DNA from 3 places in the Streptomyces sp. CLCI03 genome. Region 3 is predicted to be linked to each of the others. Evidence: riboswitches for the same ligand, from Rfam matches in the RefSeq annotation. Region 3 holds a riboswitch; each other region holds the start of a gene.

Region 1 (2,194 bases), 3.2 Mb from region 3:
GCCGGCGGCGCGATCGCGCCCGACGCGAACCCGCCGGTCTGGGTCATCGTCTCCGCCGGTCTGGCCATCGCGATGGGCACCTACCTGGGTGGCTGGCGCATCATCCGCACCATGGGCACCGGCCTGACCGACCTGCAGCCGCAGCAGGGCTTCGCCGCCCAGACCTCGGCCGCGTCCGTCATCCTCGCCTCCTCGAACCTCGGCTTCTCGCTCTCCACCACCCACGCGTGCTCCGGCGCCGTCATGGGTTCGGGCCTGGGCCGCAAGGGCGGTGTGGTCCGCTGGTCCACCGCGACCCGCATGTTCATCGCCTGGGGCCTGACCCTGCCGGCCGCCGCGCTGGTCTCGGCCGGTGCCGAGCTGGTCATGCGTTCCGGTGACATCGGCGTCGCCGCCGTCGCCGTCTTCCTGGTCGCCTCCTGCCTCGCCATCTGGGTCATCTCCCGCCGCCAGGTCGTCGACCACCACAACGTCAACGACGTCGAGCGGGCGGACGTCGAGGCGCCGGGTGTCGTCACCACGGCCATCGCGGCCGTCACCGTCCCGCCGACCGTCGCCGCCGCCGGTACCACCGCCGCGGTCACGGACGAGGACCTCAAGGCCACCATCCCGGCCGAGACGACCGCCCCGACGACCGCACCGGCTCCGGCCGCCGCGGTCTGACCGAGACATACAGAGGAAACGGCAGTATGAAGATCGACTGGGAAGCACTCGGCTCCGTCTTCGGGGTCAGCCTCTCCGCCACCGTCGCCCTCGTGGCCCTGTTCACCCTGGGCCTGGTGGGCCTGTCCAAGCACGAGACGGCCACCGAGCAGGGCGGCACCGCCACCCTCGCCCGCACCGGCGCGTACCTCTGCTTCGGGCTCGTCGCGGCGGCCGTGACGTACGGGATCTACCTGATCGTCTCCTGATCCGCCGCCGTAGGGCGGGTCGGGTGTGAAGGCTCCCTCCGGGTTTGTCCCGGGGGGAGCTTTCGCGTTCCCTCCTTCGCCCTCCGTCCCCGCCGCACCGCAGGTCAACGGCGAGTTGACGGGCGTTCGAGGCGCGTGGTGGACTGCCGGAGCCAATACGGCGGCATGGAGAGGAAGTCCGGTGCGAATCCGGCGCGGTCCCGCCACTGTCACCGGAATCGCACGCCGCGCGTGCGTCCCGGGAGCCAGGAACTCTCGCCGCCGGACACGTCGAACCAGGGCGCGGACCCTGAGTGAGGACATACCTGCCACCATGCGTGCCGATCGCGTCTTCGCGTACGGCGCCACGGCGGGCCTGATCGGCGACCGGATCCTCGGAGATCCGCGCCGAGGGCACCCCGTGGCCGCCTTCGGACGGGCCGCCGCCGCCGTCGAACGCTCCCTGTGGAGCGACGACCGCGCCCGGGGCCTCCTGCACACCCTGGTGTGCGCCGGGGGCGCGGCCGCCGTCGGAGCGCTGGGCGCCCGCGCCGTGCGCTCCCGGCCCGCGGCCGCCCGTATCGCCCTGACCGCCGCCGCCACCTGGGCCGTCGTGGGCGGCACCTCCCTGGGCCGGGAGGCCCGCGCCATCGCGGGCGCGCTCGCCGCCGGGGACATCGAGGTGGCCCGGGAACGGCTGCCCCACCTGTGCGGACGCGACCCCCAGGCCCTGGACGGACAGCAGATGGCCCGCGCCGTCGTGGAGTCCGTCGCCGAGAACACCTCCGACGCGGTGGTGGGGGCCCTCGTATGGGGCGCCGTAGCCGGAGTCCCCGGACTGCTGGCCTTCCGCGCCGTGAACACCCTGGACGCGATGGTCGGCCACAGGTCCCCCCGCTACCTGCGCTACGGCTGGGCCTCCGCCCGGCTCGACGACCTGGCCGGCTGGCCGGGGGCCCGGCTGACGGCGGTCGCCGCCGTACTGGCCGGCCCCGACCGGCGGGGCGCCGTACGGGCCTGGCGCGCGGACGCCGCCGCACACCCGAGCCCGAACGCCGGCCCCGTGGAGGCCTCCTTCGCCGGGGCGCTGGGCGTCAGACTGGGCGGAACCCTGGCGTACGGCGGCCGGGTCGAGCACCGGGCCGTACTGAACGGCGAGGCGGGGCGACCGGTGGAGGTCGCGGACATCGAGCGGGCGGTACGGCTGTCGCGCCAGGTGACCTGGCTGGCCCTGGGCGCCTGCGTGGCCACCCGGATGCTGGTGGCACGAGCAGGAGCGGTACGCGGGGTACGAGCGGTACGAG
Region 2 (2,194 bases), 2.4 Mb from region 3:
GCGCGGAGTGCCCTTCTCCTTCGTGCGGGTGGACCGGGCCGGGAACATGTCCAAGCGGCAGTCGGCGACGGGATTCCACTTCTCCCGCGCGGGCGGCACCTGTCCCCTCTGGAACGTGTACGAGGCCTTCGCCGCGCCCGGCCGCATCCACGTCCAGGTGGCCGCCATGCCCGACGGACAGCGGTATCTGTGGACCGCCCGGGCCGTCACCCGCCACCGCGGCGGCTGGGGGGAGCCGGGCAAGACCTTCGCGATCGGGCTCGGCTGCGAGATCCGGCACGCCTCGCGCCTCGTGTACGCCGACGGGCTCGACCTCGACAACACGGCGGCGGCCACCCCCATCGGCATGGGCTGTCGGCTCTGCGAGCGCCTCGACTGTCCGCAGCGGGCCGTGCCGCCGCTCGGCCGGGCGCTGGCCGTCGACGAGAACAGCAGCACCTTCGTCCCGTACCCGGTGACCGGGAACCCGGGCCCCACGACGTAGGGCTGAGGGGACGTCAGGCCGCGGACGCCGGACGAAGGCGCGCGGCGGCGGCTCTGGACTTACTAGGACGTCCAACTATATGTTCGTGGCACAAGGTCCGCGGTGCAGGGAAGCCGGTGAGAATCCGGCACGGTCCCGCCACTGTGACCGGGGAGTGTGCTGCCATCCACACACCACTGACGAGCTTCGTCGGGAAGGCGGGCGGCACGCGGGGATCCGGGAGTCAGGATACCGGCCGCGGATGTTCCGTGTTGTCCACGAGGATGGAGCAGACACGCATGGCACCGGTTTGTACCCACGACCCTGGTGATCCGGCGGAGCGCGCGCACATGTCCGCACGCTCGTAGTCCCACGGCCCTCCCCAGCGGCGCACCCCATCGGGTGCCGTCCGCCGGTCAGCCGTGCCATCCCCGGATCCCACCTGACGAGAGCAGGCAACCATGGTCCGTGAACTCACCCATTTCATCGGCGGCAAACACACCACCGGATCCTCCGGTCTCTTCACCGACGTGTACGACCCCAACACGGGCGCCGTCCAGGCCCGGGTCCCGCTCGCGGGGCGCGCCGACACCGAGGCCGCCCTCGCGAACGCCGTGGAGGCGCAGGCCGACTGGGGGCAGTGGAACCCGCAGCGTCGCGCCCGCGTCCTGCTGCGTTTCCTCCAGCTGGTCGAGGCCGAACGTGACGCGCTGGCCCGGCTGTTGTCCTCCGAGCACGGAAAGACCGTCGCCGACGCCCATGGTGACCTGCAACGCGGCCTGGAGGTGGTCGAGTTCGCCTCCGGTGTCCCCCACCTGCTGAAGGGCGAGTTCACCGACAACGCGGGCGGCGGGATCGACGTGCACTCCTTGCGCTCACCGCTGGGCGTGGTCGCCGGGATCACCCCCTTCAACTTCCCCGCGATGATCCCGCTGTGGCAGGCAGCACCCGCTCTGGCCTGCGGAAACGCCTTCATCCTGAAGCCTTCCGAGCGGGACCCGTCCGTACCGCTGCGCCTCGCCGAGCTGTTCCTGGAGGCCGGCCTGCCGCCCGGCGTGCTCAATGTGGTCAACGGCGGGAAGGAGGCCGTCGACACCCTGCTGGAGGACCCGCGCGTGCAGGCCCTCGGCTTCGTCGGCTCCACCCCGATCGCCGCGCACATCTACGCGACCGCCGCGGCCCACGGCAAGCGCGCCCAGTGCTTCGGCGGCGCCAAGAACCACATGATCGTGATGCCCGACGCCGACCTCGACCAGGCCGTGGAGGCCCTGATCGGCGCCGGCTACGGCTCCGCGGGCGAGCGCTGCATGGCCGTCGCCGTCGCCGTCCCCGTCGGCGAGGAGACCGCGAACGCGCTGGTCGCGAAGTTGAAGGAGCGGATCGCCACCCTGCGGGTGGGTCGCTCCGACGATCCCGAGGCCGACTTCGGGCCACTGGTCAGCCGCGACGCCCTCGACCGGGTGAACCGCTACGTCGACATCGGAGCCACCGAGGGCGCCGAACTCGTCGTGGACGGACGCGGGTTCACCCTGCCCGGGCACGAGAACGGCTTCTTCGCCGGCGCGACCCTCTTCGACCGCGTGACCCCGCAGATGCGGATCTACCGCGAGGAGATCTTCGGCCCGGTCCTGTCCGTCGTACGGGCCGCCGACTACGAGGAGGCCCTGCGCCTGCCCACCGAGCACCCGTACGGCAACGGTGTCGCGATCTTCACCCGCGACGGCGACACGG
Region 3 (2,194 bases):
CGATCTCCGGGCCGTCCGCCGTGTCGATGACGAACGCGCCCAGGTTGACCGAGCCGAGGTTGCAGACGGCCGTCTCGCCGTCGTTGGTGACCTCGATGATCTCGGTGCACAGGTTCGAGGAGTGGACGACGGTGCCCGGCTCGGCGGTCTGGTTCGCCGTGCGGTTGGAGGCGTCCTTGAAGGTCATCCAGCCCTGACCGGTCTGCGCGAGGGTGCGCATCATCCGGCCGTACAGGTCGCGGGCGGGCATGGTCTTGCGGGCCAGGCCGTCGGCCTCCGCCTTGCGGTAGGCGGCGTCGAAGTCGTCGCCCCACAGGTCGACCAGCTCGGGCACGTCGGCCGGGGAGAACAGCGACCAGTCGGCGTCGGCGTTCACGCGGCGCATGAACTCGTCCGGCACCCAGTGGGCGAGATTCAGGTTGTGGGTGCGGCGCTGGTCCTCACCGGTGTTGTCACGGAGCTCCAGGAACTCCTCGATGTCCGCGTGCCAGGTCTCCAGGTAGACGGCGGCGGCGCCCTTGCGGCGGCCACCCTGGTTCACGGCGGCGACGGACGCGTCGAGGGTCTTCAGGAACGGCACGATGCCGTTGGAGTGGCCGTTGGTACCGCGGATCAGCGAACCGCGGGCGCGGATGCGGGAGTACGACAGGCCGATGCCGCCCGCGTGCTTCGACAGGCGCGCGACCTGGTGGTAGCGGTCGTAGATCGAGTCGAGCTCGTCCAGCGGGGAGTCCAGCAGGTAGCAGGAGGACATCTGCGGGTGCCGGGTGCCGGAGTTGAAGAGCGTGGGGGAGGACGGCAGGTAGTCCAGACGGCTCATCAGCCGGTACAGCGAGGCCACTTCCTCGACGGCCTGGACGCTCTCGTCGGCGGCCAGACCGCACGCCACGCGCAGCATGAAGTACTGCGGGGTCTCGATGACCTGACGGGTGATCGGGTGGCGCAGCAGGTAGCGGCTGTGCAGGGTGCGCAGGCCGAAGAAGCCGAAGCGGTCGTCGGCGCCCTCGGCGAGGGTCAGCTCGACGAGCGAGTCGAGCCGGCTCGCGTGCGTACGGACGAACTCGGCGGTGCGGTCCGCGATGAGGCCCTCGCGGTGGCCGACCTCGACGGAGGCCGAGAAGGAGGTGGAGCCCTGGCTCGCGGCCTCGTCGCGCACGGCCAGCGTCAGCAGGCGGGCGGCGAGCCGGGAGTAGGCCGGGTCCTCGGAGATCAGACCGGCGGCGGCTTCGGTGGCCAGCCCGCGCAGTTCGGCGTCGTCGGCGGCGGAGCTGCGGCCGCGCAGCGCGGAGGCCGCGACCCGGCCGGGGTCGGTGTCGGGGAGGTCCGCCGTCAGTTCGGTGAGGGTACGCAGCAGCGTGGCCCCCGGGCCCTCGGTGTTGTCGCCAGAAGTGGACTCGGCGCGCGGTGCGGAAGGCGCGATGGTCACGGCGGGAGCTCTCCCTCGCTCGGCCCGGTCATCGGCGGGGCGGGGCGCGAGCGGGCGCATGCGGGCGCGACGAGAACGCGTACCCCGCATGGCGTCCACCGGCCCAACCGCGAGGCCCGGACGAATCGGCACCCGGTTCGGTCGAGCCGGGCGCGCTGTCGGCAGGTCATCGGACTTGGTGTCCGGTAGCCGGACACTTCATACCGTTGCGGGACAGTTCCGGATTCGCACCGGATTCCCCTGCGGCGACAGCAGGCATGAGCATACATGTGGGGGCGGCCCTCTGCGGTAACCCCCACATGTAGTGTCGGCGTGGCTACAGCTTGAGCCGGTAAGTGAGGAGTGTCAGGCCTTCGATCGGCGCCCAGTCCCGCTCCGGAGTGCGTACGAAGCCCAGTCGCGCGTAGATCCGATGGGCCCCGGCCATGCCGCGTTGGGTGGACAGAACCAGGCCGGTCACCCCCTCCAGCGCCCTCGCCCGCTCGACGCAGGCCCGCACCAGAGCCTCTCCGGCACCTTGGCCGCGCGCCTCGTGGGCCACCGCGAGCATCCGGAACTCGGCCTCGTCCGGGGCCGCGATGTCGGCGAGCGGGCTGCCCGGAGCGGCGAAGGTCACACCGCCCAGAAGCCGTTCGTCGCGCACGGCGACGAGCACCTCGCCCTCGGCGGCCCGACCGGCCACGTCGCGCAGCACGTTCAGGTAGTGGTCGTCCTCGTTGAAGTCCAGATGCCCGTCGGCGAGGTAGGCCCGCGCCGTGATCTCGCCCA

What was found. A riboswitch is a leader RNA that binds a small molecule or an ion and turns the genes downstream of it on or off. The one in region 3 is predicted to bind cobalamin.
Region 1: another riboswitch for cobalamin. It lies ahead of ACWG52_RS28355 (cobalamin biosynthesis protein); the one in region 3 lies ahead of ACWG52_RS13065 (ribonucleoside-diphosphate reductase subunit alpha).
Region 2: another riboswitch for cobalamin. It lies ahead of ACWG52_RS02505 (CoA-acylating methylmalonate-semialdehyde dehydrogenase); the one in region 3 lies ahead of ACWG52_RS13065 (ribonucleoside-diphosphate reductase subunit alpha).

Annotation. Positions count from the first base shown of each region.
Region 1 covers NZ_CM132132.1:6,148,887-6,151,080, reverse strand. Annotated here, with positions in the region: gene ACWG52_RS28365 (inorganic phosphate transporter) at 1-663, shown strand, start outside; gene ACWG52_RS28360 (hypothetical protein) at 690-911, shown strand; cobalamin riboswitch at 1,034-1,185, shown strand; gene ACWG52_RS28355 (cobalamin biosynthesis protein) at 1,225-2,194, shown strand, end outside.
Region 2 covers NZ_CM132132.1:530,266-532,459, forward strand. Annotated here, with positions in the region: gene ACWG52_RS02500 (short-chain fatty acyl-CoA regulator family protein) at 1-484, shown strand, start outside; cobalamin riboswitch at 568-738, shown strand; gene ACWG52_RS02505 (CoA-acylating methylmalonate-semialdehyde dehydrogenase) at 925-2,194, shown strand, end outside.
Region 3 covers NZ_CM132132.1:2,908,837-2,911,030, reverse strand. Annotated here, with positions in the region: gene ACWG52_RS13065 (ribonucleoside-diphosphate reductase subunit alpha) at 1-1,426, opposite strand, end outside; cobalamin riboswitch at 1,570-1,691, opposite strand; gene ACWG52_RS13060 (GNAT family N-acetyltransferase) at 1,743-2,194, opposite strand, start outside.